Methylosarcina fibrata AML-C10: one gene and its partner. Each later gene encodes a partner of the first gene's protein in a complex. Links are inferred from orthologs where the notes say so. Each region holds a gene or a part of one and is shown in the gene's direction. Other genes may lie near its edges. The genes, in order: A3OW_RS0119800 and smc.

The links.
Region 2: the proteins of A3OW_RS0119800 (region 1) and smc are in contact, whole or in part, in a crystal structure (PDB 3ZGX), measured with the Bacillus subtilis proteins. The link is inferred for Methylosarcina fibrata AML-C10 from one-to-one orthologs.

The regions. Positions count from the first base shown.
Region 1 is NZ_KB889965.1:4,213,266-4,222,662, forward strand. Bases 6,402-9,397 are described here. They hold A3OW_RS0119800 (segregation and condensation protein A), read left to right. Parts: upstream 6,402-7,489; coding sequence 7,490-8,305; downstream 8,306-9,397. Other genes in these bases: A3OW_RS0119790 (L-threonylcarbamoyladenylate synthase), read left to right, coding at 6,402-6,758; A3OW_RS0119795 (site-2 protease family protein), read left to right, coding at 6,775-7,428; scpB (SMC-Scp complex subunit ScpB), read left to right, coding at 8,322-8,927; rluB (23S rRNA pseudouridine(2605) synthase RluB), read left to right, coding at 8,881-9,397. In the rest of the region: A3OW_RS0119760 (phosphatase PAP2 family protein), read right to left, coding at 1-468; A3OW_RS0119765 (hypothetical protein), read left to right, coding at 712-1,239; A3OW_RS0119770 (NADP-dependent malic enzyme), read left to right, coding at 1,482-3,791; A3OW_RS0119775 (Bax inhibitor-1/YccA family protein), read left to right, coding at 3,999-4,667; A3OW_RS0119780 (hypothetical protein), read left to right, coding at 4,657-5,262; tRNA (adenosine(37)-N6)-threonylcarbamoyltransferase complex dimerization subunit type 1 TsaB, read left to right, coding at 5,413-6,096; more of A3OW_RS0119790, read left to right, coding at 6,138-6,401. UniProt on the Bacillus subtilis protein: Participates in chromosomal partition during cell division. May act via the formation of a condensin-like complex containing Smc and ScpB that pull DNA away from mid-cell into both cell halves.
Region 2 is NZ_KB889965.1:1,311,481-1,321,957, reverse strand. What follows is about bases 4,297-8,372. They hold smc (chromosome segregation protein SMC), read left to right. Parts: upstream 4,297-4,662; coding sequence 4,663-8,172; downstream 8,173-8,372. Other genes in these bases: A3OW_RS0106325 (cell division protein ZipA C-terminal FtsZ-binding domain-containing protein), read left to right, coding at 8,172-8,372; A3OW_RS26290 (tetratricopeptide repeat protein), read left to right, coding at 4,297-4,470. Also shown: metH (methionine synthase), read right to left, coding at 1-1,220; A3OW_RS26950 (DUF2970 domain-containing protein), read left to right, coding at 1,315-1,506; A3OW_RS0106355 (hypothetical protein), read right to left, coding at 1,621-2,028; A3OW_RS0106350 (hypothetical protein), read right to left, coding at 2,074-2,463; A3OW_RS0106340 (hypothetical protein), read left to right, coding at 3,187-3,621; more of A3OW_RS26290, read left to right, coding at 3,622-4,296; more of A3OW_RS0106325, read left to right, coding at 8,373-8,885; A3OW_RS0106320 (BRCT domain-containing protein), read left to right, coding at 8,896-10,477. UniProt on the Bacillus subtilis protein: Required for chromosome condensation and partitioning.

The DNA.
Region 1 (9,397 bases):
GCCGCTTGGAAAACTGGCCGTATAGACATAGATTCCGCCGGGACCGAGATCCGGACGAGGGCGGTCGAAACCTTCTTTTAAAATCGTCACGGCCAGGGTTCCGCTCACGGTGGCCGCCAGCACGAACCACGACAGGCGTTTTTGTCCTGCCAGGAACAGAAAGAAGACCGTAATCAGAATAAAAAGCCCCAGCACGGCGGGACTGCCGAGAGCGGTAATATCGCGCACAAAATCTTCGAACCAGACGGGGCCGAGCGGATCGGTGGCGTCCCCGGCGTCCCGAAGCAGCATCAGCAGCCATCGGTCGACGGCATGGGTATCGCCTTCGACCACTTCCTCGGCTACTTTAATGAAAAAGGCCAGGAACGCGGCGGCCGCCGCCGTCAAAGCCAGGAACCTGAAGGTCGGCCAATTCCTGAGCTTGACTTCCCGATTTCCCAGTATTTTATCGATAATAACCCAACGCATGTTTTGACAGAAGTTGAAAGCCGGCCGTTAATGAAACCGTGTTTTCGATTATAGCGTTCTTTTACTGAATTCGATGGCATTTTCGTACCGCTGTGGGGTTGTTTAACTCGCCTTCGTTTTTAAACGAGACGTTCGGAAAAAAGCGGGAACTTTTTTTCTTGTAGTTCAATCGCTAATTTGTAGGTTCATCCGGCCTGCACGTCTCTGATTGAATTTTTACAAGGCAATTGTCGAGGAGGGGTTATGAATCGCATGATCAAATTAGTGCTGTTTTTCTGCTTTATTTCGGCGCCGTTGGCACTCTCGGCGCAGGATTACGGGACGGATTATTCCCGGCCGGGCAAGAAGCTGGTTCTCAGCTTCAAAACCATGTATGGGGTGGCCGGCTCTTTTCTAGGAGAAACCAATCCGGTCCGGGGCGTGAACGGCGACGAGCTCCCCTGGATCCTGAAATCGGCCAAGGGCAAGCTTTTTTCCGACGGACGCTTGATTATCCGGATTCGCGGCTTGGTTTTTCCGGACGATCCCAGCGTTCCGGAAAATCTGAGGGGCACCAATGACGAGACGCAATTTCGCGCGCTGGTCAGTTGTCTGACCGAAGAAAGCGGCGCCGTGGTCGAGCAGAACGTCGTTACGGAAGGATTTCCGGCCACCGTGAAAGGCAACTCCGACATTGTCGCGCAAATAGAGTTGCCCAGACCCTGCGTCGCGCCGATCGTCATGGTGCTGGCAGGTTCGGAAGACAAATGGTTTTCCATGACCGGCTATTAAGTAATCTACCGTTAAAGTGAGCTTGATTCATTGGGCTAAAGCATGTCGTTCCATGAAAAGGATCGGAACGACATGTCCTTGTGCCGGTTCTGTGCTGTTTTTTTCCTGTTGACTCCTGCTTTTGCCATTCCGGACGGGATTTTTTTATAGCCCGCCAAAGTTCCATAAACATTAAAAGTTAAAGAAGTTTCTCTGCTACAATCGGGACGTTCCCGAACGTAACGAAAGGACGGTATCAGAGCATGACTTCTTCAGATTCCAAGGATCTTCTCCGTAAACAGTTGCGTGAAGCCGCGCTGGAATACCATGCGTTTCCTGTGCCCGGCAAAATCAGCGTGAACTCGACCAAGCCGTTGGCCAACCAGCGCGACCTTTCTCTGGCTTATTCGCCGGGCGTCGCGGCGGCCTCCGAGGAAATCGCCGCGGATTCGGCCAACGTTTTCAAATACACTGCGCGCGGCAATTTGGTCGCCGTCATCAGCAACGGAACCGCGGTGCTGGGCCTCGGCAACATCGGCCCTCTGGCGGCCAAGCCGGTGATGGAAGGCAAGGGGGTGTTGTTCAAGAAATTCGCCGGTATCGACGTCTTCGACATCGAAATCAACGAGCCGGACCCGGACAAGCTGTGCGACGTCATCGCCGCTCTGGAGCCGACTTTCGGCGGGATCAATCTGGAAGACATCAAGGCGCCGGAATGTTTTTACATCGAGCGCCGATTGCGCGAGCGCATGAACATCCCGGTGTTTCACGACGATCAGCACGGCACCGCGATTATTGTCGGCGCCGCTATTTTGAACGGGCTGAAGATTGTCGGCAAAGACATCAAACAATGCAAGCTGGTCGTGTCCGGCGCGGGCGCCGCGGCCCTGGCCTGCCTCGATTTGATCGTCGAACTGGGCTTTCCGATCGAAAACATGATCGTGACCGATCACCTGGGCGTCGTCTATCAAGGCCGGACCGAATCGGTGGACGCCAATAAGGCGCGTTTTGCCCGTGAGACCACGGCCAGAACGCTGGCCGAAGTGATGCACGGCGCGGACATTTTTTTGGGCTTGTCGGCAGGCGGCGTATTGAAGCCGGAGATGGTCAAAACCATGGCGCCGCGGCCGCTGGTGCTGGCCCTGGCCAATCCGACCCCCGAAATTTTACCCGAAGAAGTGAAAGCGGTGCGCGACGACGCGATCATAGCGACCGGACGCTCCGATTATCCGAACCAGGTCAATAATGCGCTGTGCTTTCCGTATATTTTTCGGGGCGCCCTGGACTGCGGCGCCACGACCATCACGCGGGCGATGGAAATTGCCGCGGTCCATGCGATCGCCGAACTGGCTGAGGCCGAGCAATCCGATGTCGTCGCCAGCATTTACGGCATCGACAACCTGTCTTTCGGCCCCGATTATCTGATCCCCAAACCTTTCGATCCGCGTCTGATGACCAAAATCGCTCCCGCCATCGCCCTGGCCGCGGAAGCGTCCGGCGTCGCCGCCCGGCCGATTCAGGACATGCCGGCTTACATCGAGCGCTTGCAGCAATTCGTGTATCTCAGCGGTCCTTTCATGAAACCGGTGTTCCGGCTCGCCAAGAGCGCGCCCGAGGCGAAAAAACGCATCGTGTTTGCCGAGGGGGAAGAAAAAAAGGTGCTGCGCGCGGCCCAGATTCTGGTCGATGAGAAAATCGCCTGCCCCATTCTGATCGGCCGGCCTGCGGTCCTGCAGTACCGGATCGAAAAATACGGCCTGCGGCTCCGGCCCGGCGCCGACGTCCAGGTGGTGAATCCGGAGTTCGACGAACGCTACCGCGATTTCTGGACGACTTATCTGGCGATGACCGTCCGCAAAGGCGTCACCGAGCAGTACGCCAAGCTGGAAATGCGCCGGCGCAATACTCTGATCGGCGCGATGCTGATGCACAAAGGCTATGCCGACGGCATGATCTGCGGTACGTTCGGCACGACCGACATGCATCTCAATTACATCGATCAAGTGCTGGGCAAGCGTCCGGGAGCCACGGTGTACGCGGCGATGAACGGGCTCGTGTTGCCCGACCGCCAGTTGGTTCTGGTCGACACGCACGTCAATCACCATCCGACCGCGGAACAACTGGCCGAGATTACGCTGCTGGCCGCGGAACAGATGCGCCGCTTCGGACTGGTGCCGCGCGCCGCCCTCCTGTCTCATTCCAACTTCGGCACCAGCAACAGCGAGTCGGCGAAAAAGATGCGGGAAGCCCTGGCGATGATCCGGCAAAGGGCGCCGGATCTGGAAGTGGAAGGGGAAATACACGGCGATACCGCGCTGGATTACGAACTGTTGAAGGAGATGATGCCGGATTCGAGGCTGAAAGGCAGCGCCAATCTGTTGGTGTTTCCCAACATCGACGCCGCCAATATCGCCTATAATCTGCTCAAAGTCGCCTCCGGCAGCGGCGTTGCGATCGGGCCGGTGCTGCTCGGCTGCGCCCGCCCGGTGCATATCCTGACGCCGGCGGCTACGGTGCGCCGGATCGTGAACATGGCGGCCTTGTGCGTCGTCGATGCCAACGAAGCGGCTTGAGCTTTTCCCTTCGGACGCTCTTTCGGAAAGCTTGCGGACCGCTTTCGGTGAACATTTTTCGAACGTATCGGTCTTAGTTTGAGATTTTTAGATTTTCGACCGGTCGATTCGATTGATCTCGTTCTCAATATTTTTACAAATTGCAGGCAACTCTTGTAAGATTTAACCACTTTCTTTGTTGATTATTTTTTAAGGACTCCAAATAAAATGAAAACGTATACTTCTATCTCTCGTCCGGAAGTCGGCATCCTGACGACCAACAAAATGCTGAAAAACACCTATCTGCTGTTGTCCATGACGTTGCTTTTTAGCGCGCTGACCGCAGGTTTGGCGATGGTTCTGAATTTGCCCCATCCCGGCGTGATCCTCACTCTGGTGGGTTATTTCGGTCTGCTTTTCCTGACCACCAAATTCAGCAACAGCGCCTGGGGACTGCTTTGGGTGTTTGCGTTGACCGGATTCATGGGCTTGACTCTCGGTCCGATCCTGAACATGTATCTCAAGGTTTTCAGCAACGGCCACGAGTTGATCATGATGGCGCTGGGCGGTACCGGCGTGATCTTTCTGGGCCTTTCCGGCTATGCTCTGACGACACGGAAAGATTTCAGCTTCATGGGCGGTTTTCTGATGGTCGGCGTCCTGGTGGCCTTTCTGGCCGGGCTCGGCGCGATTTTCTTCACGCTGCCCGCTCTGTCGCTGGCGGTATCGGCGATGTTCATTTTGCTGATGTCCGGCATGATCCTGTTTCAGACCAGCGAAATCGTGCACGGTGGTGAAACCAATTACATTCTGGCGACCGTGTCGCTGTACGTGTCGGTTTACAATTTGTTTCTGAGCTTGCTGCAACTGTTCGGAGTATTCGGCGGTGACGAGTAAGCCGTCGATTTCGGCCGTTTCTTTCAAGCCGACTAAGACAAGCCCGGTCTCGACCGCCGGGCTTTTTGTTTTATTGTGGGTGCTGTCCGGCTGTCAGACCGTGGCTCCGCCGGAGCAGGTGACCGCTTCGTTCTGGGAAGCCATGGTGCGGGGCGATCTGGAGTCCGCGAGAAAACACACAACGCCGGAGACTCGAAATCTCGTCGTAAAACAGCAAAATCTGGAAAACGGCTCGGTCGACACGGGTTCGGTGGACGTGGACGGCAGCAATGCAAGAGTCTTCACGATTCTTACCCTGAAAAAGCCCGAAAACAAGGTGCTGTCTTTCGAAACGGTTTTATTGAAAGAAAATCGGCAATGGCAAGTCGATTATCAGGCCACGCTGGACAATCTTTCCTTGCTGCCTTTGGGAGCGCTTTTCAAAAGCCTCAGGACGATCGGCGATACCATTAATAAGGAGCTGGAACGGCAAATACCGCTCTTTGAAAATCAGCTCAAGTCGTTCAGCGAGGAATTACTGCGCCAACTGGAAGAATTTCGCCGGCAGCTCGAAAAAGCCGCCCCTCCCGATAACCGCCGGTCCGGAACGATTTAATCTTCGTTCTTCCTTTCTGTATGTGGCCTGGCTGGCCCGAGGTGCGTCCTTAGCCCTGCCTCCCGGATTCCGGACAACTTTTTTAGCCGGTTTGATGCTCCCTTTTCAAGGGCGGGTTAGAGTATCATAATACGATTTGGGACGAGCTCAATGAAATTACTGGCGGTGGAAACCGCAACCGAAGCCTGTTCGGCGGCGCTATGGATCGATTGCGCCGTAATCGAACGTTATCAGCGCACCCAAAGGGACCATACCCGCCTGGTCTTGCCGATGATCGACGGCTTGATGGCGGAGGCAGGGCTTAGGCCCCGCGATCTGGACGGACTGGCTTTCGGCCGGGGACCCGGTTCGTTCACCGGCGTGCGCATTGCCACCGGCATCATCCAGGGCATTGCCTTCGGCGCCGACTTGCCGATCGTTCCGGTTTCCACGCTGGCGGCCTTGGCGCAAGAGTTCTTCGACCGGAACTCGGCCGAGGTGGCGTTTACCGCGATGGATGCCCGAATGGGAGAAATTTACTGGGGCGTCTATCGGAGAGGCGAGAAGGGTTATGCCGAGTTAATAGGCCCGGAACGGGTCATTCCGGCGGATAAGATCGAGTTTCCCGACCTCCGCGGGGTCGGCATCGGCACCGGCTGGGGCGTTTACCGGGAAGAACTGGCGAAACGGCTGGCGGGCCGTCTAGACGGTATCGAAGCCGATCATCTGCCGAGAGCGGGCGCGGTCGCGCGCTTGGGAGCGCATGGCTTCGAACGGGGGCTGGCCGTGCCGGTCGAGGAAGCGATGCCCGTTTATTTGCGGGACCAGGTTGCAAAAAAAGAATCGGAGCGCTAATACGGTATAATGTCCTTCTTTGTCTCCGGTTTTTCGATAAAATGGCTCAGTTTTTTGCAATTCATCCCGATAATCCGCAACTGCGGCTAATCCACCGAACCGTGGAGATCGTACGGGAAGGCGGCGTCGTCGCCTATCCCACCGACTCTTCGTACGCCATCGGTTGCCATATCGGCGACAAGCAGTCGATGGATCGGATTCGACGGATCCGGCAATTGGACGACAAGCACAACTTTACGCTGGTCTGCAAGGATCTGGCGCAGGTATCGACCTTTACCAAAATAGGCAATGACGCTTATCGAATGATCAAGGCGCTGACGCCCGGCCCTTTTACTTTTATCCTCGAAGCCACCCGGGAAGTTCCGCGCCGGCTGCAGCATCTCAGGAAAAAAACCATCGGCGTGCGCATTCCGGACCATGCCGTGGCGATGCTGCTGGTGAAAGAACTCGAAGAGCCTTTGTTGAGCACCAGCTTGATTTTGCCCGGAGAGACCGACGGCCTGTCCGATCCCTACGAAATTCGGGAAAGGCTGGAGCATCAACTGGATTTGGTGATCGATGCCGGCAATATCGAGTTTGCCGAGACCACCGTAATTGAATTTACCAATAAAGGCCCTGAAATCATCCGGCAGGGTATTGGTATGGCGCCCATGTTAGATTGATCGAGACGACAGAATTATGATGAATGAATTGACGCTGATGCAGCGGATCGTGGTATGGATACTTCCAGTCATTTTTGCGATTACCGTGCACGAAGTCGCGCACGGCTGGGTCGCCAGGAAATTCGGCGACAACACCGCTTATCAGTTGGGCCGGTTGACGTTGAATCCGCTCAAGCACATCGACTGGCTGGGAACCGTCATTCTTCCCGGCTTGTTGTTACTGTCGGGTACCGGTTTCATCTTCGGCTGGGCCAAACCCGTTCCGGTCGACGCCAGGAATTTTAAAAAACCGCTCAAAGATATGGCTTGGGTCGCCCTGGCCGGTCCCGGCGCCAATTTGCTGATGGCCGTCGGCTGGGCCTTATTGGCCCGCCTGGGCGTGATTATCGCCGTGGAAGCGATTTCGCTGCCGCTGATCTATGCCGGCATCGCGGGCATATCGATCAATCTGGTGCTGGCGCTGGTGAATCTTCTGCCGATTCCGCCGCTGGACGGAAGCCGGATAGTCACCGGGTTTTTGCCCCATTATTGGGCATGGCAGTATAATCGGCTGGAACGCTACGGATTCATCATTCTCTTGTTGTTGCTCTATACTAGAGTTTTGAATGTTATTCTGGAATATCCCTTGTATGTCGCGCAGAAGCTCTTTTTATCGATTGCCGGCATTTAATAAAGGGGCGGCTCGTGAACATGCCCCCGTTTCTGCGAGACGATTCGCTTTGATTGCATAGATGATTGAAGAACTCACGGTCATGCCGGATATGCCGGTGATCGCAGTCGTCAACGGCACCCCCATCAATCAGTTGCCGGACGATCTGTACATTCCGCCCGATGCGCTTGAAGTCATTCTGGAGCTGTTCGAGGGCCCGCTGGACTTATTGCTGTATTTGATCAGAAGACAGAATCTGGACATCGTGAACATCCCCATCGCGCAAATCACTCATCAATACATCGCCTATATCCGGATGATGAACCAGCTCAACATGGAGCTGGCGGCGGAATATCTGGTGATGGCGGCGTTGCTGGCGGAAATCAAGTCGCGCATGCTGCTGCCCCGTCAACCCGAAGGCGAGGAAGAAGAGGAAGATCCGAGGGCGACCCTGATCCGCAGGCTCCAGGAATACGAATGCATCAAAAATGCTGCCGAAGAGCTGGATCGGCTGCCCCGGATCGAACGGGACATTTTTACCTTCGGCGTCGATACGTCGACTCTGGCGGTCGAGAAAAAGCTGCCGGACGTTCAGTTAAAAGAACTTTTGCTGGCGTTTCAGGATGTCCTCAAACGAGTGGAACAACTGAGCCATCACCATATCACCAAAGAACCCTTATCAGTCCGTGAGCGAATGTCAACCATTCTGGAAAACCTTAAAGGAACGGATAGTCTCCTTTTTTCGCAGCTATTCATTCGAAGGGAAGGCCGACCCGGGGTCGTTGTCTCGTTTCTGGCCATTCTCGAGCTTGCCAAGGAAGGACTCATCGAAATCCTCCAGCCCGAGCCCTTCGATGAGTTGTGCGTTAGAAGCGCCCGCACCGTTTTGCCTACCTGAACTGCTTGAAGTCGACGTGGAAATCAAACGCATAGTTGAAGCCATTTTATTTGCCGCCAATCGGCCTATGACCTGCAAAGAGATTCAGCAGGTGTTCCCGGAAATAGAGCAGCCCGATCTGCCGGTCATTCAGGCGGCGATCGAGGATATCGCCGAGGAATACCAACAGCGTCCGATCGAATTGAAGCAGGTAGGCAGCGGCTACCGGTTTCAGGTCAAACAGGAGTTGTCCCGCTGGGTCTCGCGCCTGTTCGAAGAAAAACCGCCGAAATATTCCCGCGCCCTGCTGGAAACGCTGGCCATCATCGCCTACCGGCAGCCGGTCACCCGCGGCGACATCGAGGATATCCGCGGCGTCAGCGTCAGTTCCAGCATTATCCAGACGCTGCTCGACCGCGAATGGGTCAGGGTCGTGGCGCACAAGGAAGTTCCGGGCCGCCCCGGCTTGTACGGCACCACCAAGCAATTTCTGGACTATTTCAACATCAAATCGCTCAACGAACTGCCGACTTTGCAAGAGATTCAGGATCTCGACTTGTCGCTGGATTCCGCGCAGCCCCCCTTACAGGTAGAGAGTGAAAAACAGGAAACAAGAGAAGAGCTCGCCGAAACGGTCGAGTGAGCCAAAGATCAAAAACACGGCCAAAAATAGAGACGACGAAGCGCCGGCGCTCGGGGAGCGCATCCAGAAAGTGCTGGCGCGCGGCGGCCTCGGTTCCCGGCGGGAAATCGAACGCTGGATCGCCGAAGGCCGGGTAAGGATCAACGGCGCGGTGATCGGTTTGGGCGCCAGGTTACGGCCGGGAGACCATTTGCAGGTCAACGACCGGGTCGTGCACTGGCAGAAATTCGCTCGGCAGCCGACCCGCGTGCTGATCTATCACAAGCCGGTCGGCGAAGTCGTGACCCGCCGCGATCCCGAAGGCCGCCCTACGATATTCAGCCAGTTGCCCAAACTGGACACGGCCCGCTGGATCGCGGTCGGTCGGCTGGACATCAATACTTCCGGATTATTGCTGGTCACCAATAACGGCGAACTGGCCAATCGCCTGATGCATCCTTCCACCCAGATCGAGCGCGAGTACGCCGTGC
Region 2 (10,477 bases), 2.9 Mb from region 1 along the record:
TCGAGCATGCCTTCGTCCATGTTGATGTCGATGATCTGGGCGCCGTTTTCGACCTGTTGTTTCGCCACGTCCAGAGCCGCTTCGTAGTTGCCTTCGACGATCAGTCGCTTGAACGCCGCCGAACCGGTGATGTTGGTACGCTCGCCGACGTTGACGAACAGACTGTCCCGCCCTATCGACATCGCTTCCAGCCCCGAGAGCCGGCATTCTTTCGGAATGTCGGGAAGGGCTCTCGGCGGGTATTTTTGCACGGCGGCAACGATGGCCCTGATATGGTCGGGCGTAGTGCCGCAGCAGCCGCCGATGACGTTCAAATAGCCGCTTCGCGCCCAGTCGGCGAGTTCTTCGGCCATGGCTTCGGGCGTTTCGTCGTATTCGCCGAATTCGTTGGGCAGGCCGGCATTCGGGTGAGCCGAAACGTGCGTATCGGCAATCGAGGCCAGTTCGTCGATGTGCTGGCGGAGTTCCCGGGCGCCCAAGGCGCAGTTGAAGCCGAAAGAGATGGGCTCGACGTGCTTTAACGAATGCCAGAAGGCGGCGACGGTCTGCCCCGACAGGGTGCGTCCGGAGGCGTCGGTAATGGTGCCCGAGATCATGACCGGCAATTTATAGCCGATCGAGTCGAAATACTGCTCGACTGCGAAAATGGCCGCCTTGGCGTTCAGGGTATCGAACACCGTTTCGATCAGAAGGATGTCGGCGCCGCCGTCGATCAGGCCCCGCACCGATTCGGTATAGGCCTCGGCCAGTTCGTCGAAGGTGATGTTGCGAAAACCCGGATCGTTGACGTCGGGCGACATCGACGCCGTGCGGTTGGTCGGGCCTAGAACGCCGGCGACAAAGCGTGGTTTTGCCGGTGTCCTGGCGCTGTAGTCGGCCGCCGCTTCGCACGCAAGGCGGGCGGATTCCAGATTGATTTCATAGGCCAGTGACTCCATGCGGTAGTCGGCCATCGCAATCCGGGTGGCGTTAAAGGTATTGGTTTCGATGATATCGGCGCCCGCGTCCAGATAGGCGCTGTGAATGGCCTTGATGATCGCCGGCTGAGTCAGCGACAGAAGGTCGTTGTTGCCTTTAAGATCGCTGTCCCAGGCGGCGAAGCGCTCGCCTCGGTAGTCCTTCTCATCGAGTTTGTAGCTCTGGATCATGGTGCCCATGGCGCCGTCGAGAAACAGGATTCGTTGCGCTAATTGCTTTTTTAACAAAGTGGTTTTATTCATCAAGGCGGCCACGGATTAATGCAGTTGACCCAAGTCGGGATTGCTCGAAGGACAATCATTCACTATAGTATTTTCCATTTGAGAGGAAACCGGTATGCCGAAACCAACAATTTTGGATGTAGCTAAAAGCGTAGTGTCAGCAGCCTTCGGCGTGCAAAGCGATAAAAACAGATTGAAGGATTTTGAACAGGGTTCGCTTCCCGTTTATATCATTGCAGGATTGATTTTCATTGCGCTTTTTGTCGGCGGGCTGATCTTCATTGTTTCCAGGATTGTCGGCTCGTAATTTTTCGTTACGGTTTTTCCGGGATCGAATGTATTGAGAGTCCGGCTTCATTCGAACCCATAAAAAAAGCTCAAGTCCGGCTTGAGCTTTTTTTTTATGATGGGCTGAACAGCCTTATTCCGGCGCTTTGAAGCTTTGAGCCACGCTTTTAAACATGTCTTTAATGCCGCCGAACAAATTGGAGACGTTGAAGCTTTCTTTGGTTATGAATTTGAGGCGCATCACGGCTACCGCCAGAAAGCCGGCGATAGGCGGCATTAATTCGAAAAATACCGACAGGAGAAATCCGCCGGCGCCTTGAAAACCGCCTTCGTTCTTGCGGTCTCCCACGCTCAGCAAATCCCGCTCGTAATTGCTATCGGCACCGCTGCCTCTGATTGCTTCGAGAATATAAACATTGGCCTGGACCAGCAGCATCTGCACGGCAAAAAACACGCCGGCGCTGATGGCTACCCACATCAGTACTTTGTCCGATTTCGCTTTTACCGCCGATTGATAAACCCAAAGAACGGTAAAAATCATTATTATACCACCGATCATAGCTACACCCTTTTGTGAATTATTATTTTATTTTTTTGTTAGAAAAAAGTATTGAAACGTACATTTTATCGTCATTTTGGCGTCGTCTTTTTCGACCACCTTGCAGTATTCGTATTTTCCCCGGCCTGGAGCAATCTCCTTTTTGATCGACCCGTCTTCTACCGAATAATTGACCGCTATTTTCATTTCCTGGGTCCGGCCAAGGGAATCCGTCGCTGTCGTATGAAGAATACCGTCGTTGGCAAAATCCCACTCAATGTCTACATGTTTTTTCTCTCCGTCCAGTTTGCCGGCTTCCGCATACAACTTCCATTTGCCGAGAATTTCGGACTTGTCTTTCAGCATGACGTCCGCATTCACCGATAAAGCACAAAAAACCGCCGCCAGCGGTGCTATTTTAATGTATCTTTCGATCATATCTCCAGCCCTGTTTAAATCAATAAAGCACGAAGTTTAAACTAAACCTCAACGGCTATCGAGCATTTATTTTGCAAAGGCAATAATGAACTATAATAGAGTTTTTTAGTCGCTTTCATCAACAATAAGCCTTGACTTTAGCTTCACCTAAAGTATTATGTAGCTTCCACTTGCTAATCATCTAGCAATTCTTAAATTTAAAATTATAGGTAGGACATATATGGGGTTTATCTTAGATTTGACTGAGACTTTAAAAACACCGGCTGGCATTGTTGGCTTACTGGTTGTTGTAGGTGCAGTGCTTGCCTTGTTGAAATGGGTATTTGCTCCACATCCTGATGACGAGCAATAAGCCGTTTTCAAAATAAAGTCATGCTTAGGCCGCTCGCACCGAGTCCGCAGCGGCCTTTGTTTTGTGTTTCCTCACCATTATTTTCTTCTTTTCCCGTAATTATTGCTGGAATCGGTAGATTCTTTTCGATGCAGAGTCTGGGCGAGCCGAGTCCCATTCATTCTCCACCCTGTTTTTTCGGAAACCCATTGAGAGATGGTTGCCTTCGCGCTTCCCGATGGCCGATTCTTTGTTTTCCTGGGCAAAAAGGAGGCGGTTGATTGCCGGCCTGATGGCTGCTAAGCGATTAATCTTACGGCGTCCCATCGAGCGGCGCAGCCACAATCGTTAGTGTGGTGCCGGCATTTAATTTCCCAAAGCGAAAATTCGAGATGACCGAAGATCACTCAAAAAGCCACGATAAAAAACGACTAAAAGTAAACGTCGACGAGCATCGCACTCTCCTGGATCCGAGTCAAAGCAAGCGATTGAGTGAAATGGCCGGCCGTTTTGGAAAAGGAAGTCGGAGCAACCCGGATTCATGCGGGAAAAGCTCCCGGTCTGAAACGAAGGACGAGACGGCAATACAGTTGGCAATCGCCAGAGAGCTGATCGACCGTAGAATAACCGAACTCATGAGCCGCCTGCCCGAAGGCAAGAAAAATACATTGTTTCGCCTCAGATATGGTACCGTGGACGGAATTAAAAGCATGGTCATTTCCGAAGCCTTTCGACGGTTGGCCATCGACGGCAAGGGCGTGAAACTCAGGATGCTTGCCGATATGAATTATTATGGGCCGACGGAAAGGGCTCCGTTCGGAAATTGAATGGCTTTCCAAGTTAAATTCCGGAATTTATCGAGAATTAGCATGTTCTATCAGCGATTTTTTTTGATTTTCTGTTTTACTTTGATGCTGGCGGGCTGCGCCGGTTTATATGAAAAACAGCCTCCTGCGCCCGTATACGGCGGCCGGCAAGGAAGAATCGTTCAGGCTACGCCCCCCAGGCAAAGCCCGCAGGCAATGACTAAACCGGTCATGCCGGCGCCGCCGCAATCGGTGGTAAAAACGGAGCCTCTTCAAAACTTCGAGCAGAAACTGACGCCCATCGAAGTGATGCCTCAGGAAGACGGTTCGGTCCAGGATCAGGGACGGGCCGAGGATTCGGAGCAACAGGGATTTTTCGCCGAGCCGGAGCCGTCTCAGACCGACAGTCCTTCGTCCGAGGTTCCGGATACGGAAAAGCCGGCTCCCGTTCCTGCGCCCGAACAGGCCGCAGCGCCAAAACAGGAGATCGCTCCGGAGCCTGAGATCATGCCGATGACTCCGTTCCAGCCCATCGATCCTCCGGCCTCCTTATCGCCGGCGATCGGCGCGTTAGTCGTTGCCGCCAACCAGAGCACCCAGCTCGGCAATGTCGATGGGGCGGCGGCCAGCATCGACCGGGCTCTTAAAATCGAGCCGAGAAATCCGGCTTTGTACTACAAGCTGGCCTTGTTAAGGCTAAAACAGTCGAAACCTCAGGAAGCGGAAGATCTCGCGAAGAAATCCGCTCTGCTGGCCGGCAAGGACAGGCAATTAAAAAGGCACAGTTGGTTATTGATTGCCCACGCCAGGGAATTGCGGCGTGACTACAAAGGCGCCCGTCAGGCCAGGGCCAAGGCGGACAGCTTTTAACGGCGCGGCTTTACCGAATCGGCGCACGGCTGATTAACTCTGCTTGAGCGTGAGGGAAGAGCGGCCGAAAAGTAGGCCCTTCTTGAACTCATTTCCCGGCGGGCCGATAAAAAAGTCGAAAGATCATGCAATATCATCGATAATAGCTTGTTTATTCGTTATAAATCATAACGCTCGACGGTTCCTCCCCTAATGAAGCTTGAAAAAATCAAACTTTCGGGTTTTAAATCTTTTGTCGATCCGACGGCGATCCCCATCTCCGGCAATCTGACCGCCATCGTCGGTCCCAACGGCTGCGGCAAATCGAACATCATCGACGCGGTGCGCTGGGTGATGGGCGAAAGCTCGGCCAAACACCTGCGCGGCGGCAGCATGGCCGACGTCATCTTTAACGGTTCGTCCACGCGCAAACCGGTCAGCACCGCCTCGGTCGAACTGGTGTTCAACAACAGCGAAGGCAAACTGGGCGGGGAATATGCCCATTATTCGTCCATTTCCATAAAGCGCCAGGTAAGCCGGGACGGCCAGTCCCTGTTTTTGCTGAACGGCGCGCGCTGCCGACGCAAGGACATTACCGACATTTTTCTGGGGACCGGACTCGGCTCCAGAAGCTACGCGATCATCGAACAAGGCACGATTTCGAGGATGGTCGAAGCCAAGCCGGAGGATTTGAGAGTCCACATCGAAGAAGCCGCCGGCATCTCCAAGTATAAGGAAAGGCGCATGGAGACGGAAACCCGCATGCGCAATACCCGAGAAAATCTCGACCGGCTTGAGGACGTGCGCGAAGAAGTCGATAAACAGCTTAAACATCTGCAAAAACAGGCGGAAAAAGCGGAAAAATACACCGAACTGAAGAAGCAGGAGCGCCAGTTCAGGCTCGAACTGTTGGCGATGCGCTGGAATACGTATGATCTTGCCGGAAAAGCACTGGAAGCCAGGCTTCAGGAAGTGGCCGGCGAGCACAACCGATTGTTCGTTCAGTTGCGTGAGATGGAGAGCCTTCTTGAAGCCAAGCGGGTGGAACATAAAAGCCAGCAGCAGCAATTAAACCGTTCGCAAAGCGATTATTACCGTGCCGTTGCCGAAGTCGGCAGCCTGGAACAGGCCATCAGGCACAGCGAGAACAGCCGGCAGGAAACCTCGCGGGAAATCGAGCGCACCCGGCAACTGATCGAACAGTCCGGAGTCGAGCTCGAAACCGATTTGCAGCAGCTCGAAAGCATCAAGGAATCTCTGTCCGCCGCTGAGGAAGAATTGCTGATCGCCGAGGAGCGCCAGCAGGAGACCTTGCTGTTGCAGCAGGAATCCCAGCAGAAAATGCGTTCCTGGCAGCAGCAGTGGGAAACTTACCGGACCGAAAATTCAAAATACAAGGAGCAGGCCGAAGTGCAGCGGGTCAAGGCTCAGCATCTGGAAGATCAGAATCGGCAGTTGCAGATTCGCATGGACAGGCTGCAAAGCGAACGCAGCGAGCTGGAGTCGAGTCATTTGCAAGACGAAATCGAAGCGCTGGAAAATCATGTCGAAATGATCGAAGCCCAGCGTAGCGAACTGCGGGACCAGCTCGAGGAATTGCATCAACGGATTCGCAGCCGGCGGCAGCAGCTCAAACAGATCCATGACGATTTGCACGGCCGCCGTTCCGAACTTCAGAGCGTGCGGGGCAAGATCACCTCGCTGGAATTATTGCAGCAGCATGCGATGGGCAAGGATAACAAAAAACTGAGCGTCTGGCTGGAGTCCGTGCATCTGCACGACAATCGGCGCCTTGCCGAATTCCTGGAGGTGCAGTCCGGCTGGGAAAGGGCGGTGGAAACGGTGCTGGGCGGCTATCTGGACGCCATCTGCCTCGACAGCGCCGAGCAGGCGGTTTCTTTTTTGCAGAGTCTGGACGACGAATCGGTCACGCTCTTCGAAACCGGCGCCGAAGCCCCAGCTCCCGTCCAGGGGCCGCTCGTTCCCTTGCTGGACAAGATAGCGTCGCCGTGGAGCCTGTCCGGTTTGTTGACGGGAGTGTATTGCGCCGAAAATGCCGAGATCGCCCGCGCTTCGTCGGCGAAAATCAAGGCCTACGAATCCATCGTCACGCCCGACGGGGCCTGGTTCGGTCCGGGTTGGGTCAGGATCATTCGGGACAAGGACAGTAAAGCCGGCGTTTTACAGCGCGAAAAGGAACTGCGGCAGTTAAAGCGGCGGCAGGACGAATTGCGGACTGAAATCGCGGGCCTGGAGGAAGCTCTGGAAAACACCGAAGCCGGATTGAAGGAAGCCGAAGTGCAACGAGATCAGGCGCAGCAGCAGGACAGCCGCCTGGGCAATGAACTGGCGGTCAAAAGCGCGGAATTCAGCGCGCAATCGGCCCGGCTCGAACAGCAGCAGCGCCGGCTTGAGCACGTCTTGAACGAAATCGAAGACATTTTCCGGGACACTGCCGACAACAGCGAAAGGCTGGCGGAATGGAAAAGCCTTCAAGAGCAGGCCGAGCGGAATCTGCTCGATCAGGAATTGAAAAAGCAGGATCTGGAAGCCGTCAATGAAGAATTGACGAGGGCGATGGCCGCGGCCGAGCAGGCCGTCGGCGAAGCGCGCCATCAGGTGTACGCGGTCAAGACCCGCATCGAAACCCAGCGCTCGTCCGAAACCTCCCTGGTCCGGCAGATCGAGCGCCTGCAGACGCAGCATCAGGCTTCCGGCCAGCGCATTCAGGAACTCGAACACAAATTGCAGCAAACGATCCGGCCGCTCGATGATGAAAAAGCGCGTTTGCACGAGCTGCTGATGCAAAAGGACAGCCTGGAGGAACAATTGAAAGCGCAGCGTACGCTGCAGGAGCGCATCGAAGCCGAGATTACGCAACGCTCCGAAGAGCAGGCGCGCCTTCAGCGGTCGCTGGAAAGACAAAAGGAACTGCTGGACGCCAAGCGCTTCGAACTGCAGGAAAGCCAGGTCCGCCGGCAGACCGTCAATGAACAGTTGCGGGAAATCGAAGCCGACCCGGAAACGGTGCTGAAAGGCTTGCCGGAACAGGCCGACGAGACGGCCTGGAAAAAAAGGGTCGATGATTTGTCGGCCCAGATTGAACGTCTGGGTACGATCAACCTGACCGCTATCGAAGAATACAAATCGCAATCCGAGCGGATGAGTTTTTTGAACGCCCAGCATGCGGACCTGGTGGAAGCCCTGCAGACGCTGGAACAGGCGATCAATCAAATTGATAAAGAAAGCCGGCTGCGTTTTAAGGAAACTTTCGATAAAATAAATAACGGCTTGCAGGAAAAATTTCCGAAATTGTTCGGAGGAGGGCAGGCTTACCTGGAATTGACCGAGCAGGATGCGCTGGAGGCCGGCGTCGCCATTATCGCCCGCCCGCCCGGTAAAAGAAACAGCTCCATTCATCTGCTGTCGGGCGGCGAAAAAGCCTTGACCGCGGTGGCGCTGGTCTTCTCGATCTTCGAGCTGAACCCGGCGCCTTTCTGCCTGCTCGACGAAGTGGATGCGCCGTTGGACGACGCGAACGTCGGTCGCTTTTCAAAAATGGTTGAAGAAATGTCGGCATCCGTACAGTTTCTTTATATTTCGCACAACAAGGCGACCATGGAAATTGCGCAGCAACTGGCGGGCGTGACGATGAAAGAGCCGGGCGTGTCCCGAATGGTTGCGGTTGATATTGAAGAAGCAGTAAGTTTGGCAGAGACCTAATGGATAAAGAATTGTTAAGAATTGTTATCATTGCAACCGGCCTGCTGGTCATCGTCGGCATGTTGCTGTGGACCTTCCTGAAAGGCCGGCGTTCTCGTCGCGATACGTATTTTTACGGAGACGACGTCATCGGAAAAATCGACGAGTCCCTGATCATCAAAACCGATCACGACGATTTCGACATCATTCCGCTGGGGCCGGCGGGGCAAACGGCGGACGAGCGGGAGATCCCCGACCGCTATGCCCGGCACGAAGAGCCGGCCGAATGGGAGATCGATGAACCGGAAACGGAGATCGAAGAAGACGAGCCGCCGCCGCGCTTCATTGCCCCGCAAATCATTCAGTTCAGCGTGATCGCCAAGGCGGAAGAAGGATTCAACGGCCTTGACCTGGTCAATGCTTTTCAATTGGCCGGACTCGAATACGGCAACCTGAAAATTTTCGAACGCCTCGACGGCAACCGCCTGGTCGATTTCGGCGTCGCCAGCATGGTGCCTCCCGGCACGTTTCCCGAACAGGATCTGGACTCGTTTTACTGTCCCGGCATCGTTTTCTTCATGCAGCCGGCCGAACTGGAAGATGCCGCCTCGGTATTCGAAGACTATCTGGACACGATCGAACTGGTCGCAGCGGAGCTGGACGGAAGAATTCTGGATCATCAGCGCCAGCCTCTGACCGACGACACGGTGCGGTTGATCCGGCAAAGTTTGTAATTTCATAACGATGCTGACTGCCGAGCAACGAGCGGTTCTCGAACGAAGCGGGCTGACGCCTTCACGCCTGTCGATCGCGCAGATCGAGCAAACGGCCGCACAGGCCGACACTGCCCAATTGACCGACGAACAACTGGTCGAGTTTTTACAAATCTGCAATGCCCTGTACCGCGGCGGCGCGCCGCTGATCTCCGACTACGATTACGATTTCGTTTTCTTGCAGGAGCTTCGGCGGAGGCATCCTAATCATCCCTATCTGGAAACGGTCGAACCGGAAAAAGCCTTCGCCGGCAAGACGGTGACCCTGCCGGAATACATGCTGTCGACCGAAAAAACCTATTCCCGGGACGGCATCGAAAAGTGGCTGAGCCGTCTGGAAAAAGCGGCCGAGCAATGCCAGGTCGATTTCGCTTCGCTGCGCTTCAAGGCGACGCCCAAGCTGGACGGCTTTGCCGCCTACGACGACGGCCACGTGCTGTACACGCGCGGCGACGGACGCAAAGGCACCGACATCAGCCGCGTCTTCGAGCGCGGGCTGATCGTCGCCGGCAACGGAAAAAGAGGGCAGGGCGCCGGCGAGATCGTCGTCAGCCGCAGCTATTTCGACAGCCATCTGGCGGTTTATTTCGAAAATCCCCGGAATTTTCAGGCCAGCATCATCAAGGAAAAAGACCTGGAAGAACACGCGTTGGCGGCGATCCGGAACCGGGCGGCGGTCTTTTATCCGTTTGCGGTCCTGCCCGGATGGGAAGGGACCGCCGAAAAGCTGCGCGAAGACTTCGAGGCGATCGTGCAGGAGGTGCCAAAGATGGTCGACTACGACGTCGACGGCCTCATCCTCGAAGCGCTCGATCCGGTGCTCAAAAGTTTCCTCGGCGCTACCCGTCATCACCATCGCTGGCAGATAGCCTACAAAAGCAACATCGAAACGGCTCTGGTCAAGGTCAGGCGGGTTACTCCGCAGACTTCGCGTTCCGGTCGGGTCAATCCGGTCGCGGAACTGGAGCCGACCCGGCTCAGCGGCGCGCTGATTTCGAGAGCGACGGCGCACCATTACGGCATGGTCCGGGAAATGGGCATCGGCGAAGGCACGGTTATCGAATTGACCCGCTCCGGCATGGTCATACCGAAAATCGAACGGGTCGTCGCGCCCAGTTTGCCGCAAATTCCGGAGCGCTGCCCCCGCTGCGGCAGCGAACTGATCTGGGACGGCGATTATCTATTCTGCCCGAACACGACGAAATGCCCGGCGCAGATCGAAAACAGCATCGAACATTTTTTCAGGACGCTGGCGAACGTCGACGGTTTCGGATTGAAGACCATCGAAAAGCTGCACGCCCACGGCGTCAATTCGGTATTTGCCGTCTATCAACTCGACTTGCCGCAATTGCAGGCGATGGGTTTCGGCGAAAAAACCTCGCAGAATCTGCTGAGCGAACTTCAACGCAGCCGCAACGTGGCCATCGAAGACTGGCGTTTTCTCGGCGCTTTCGGCATTCACCGGATGGGCCTGGGCAATTGCGAACGGCTGCTGCAGCATTACCGCCTGACCGGTATTTTCGATTTGAGCCGGGACGACATCGTCAGTATCG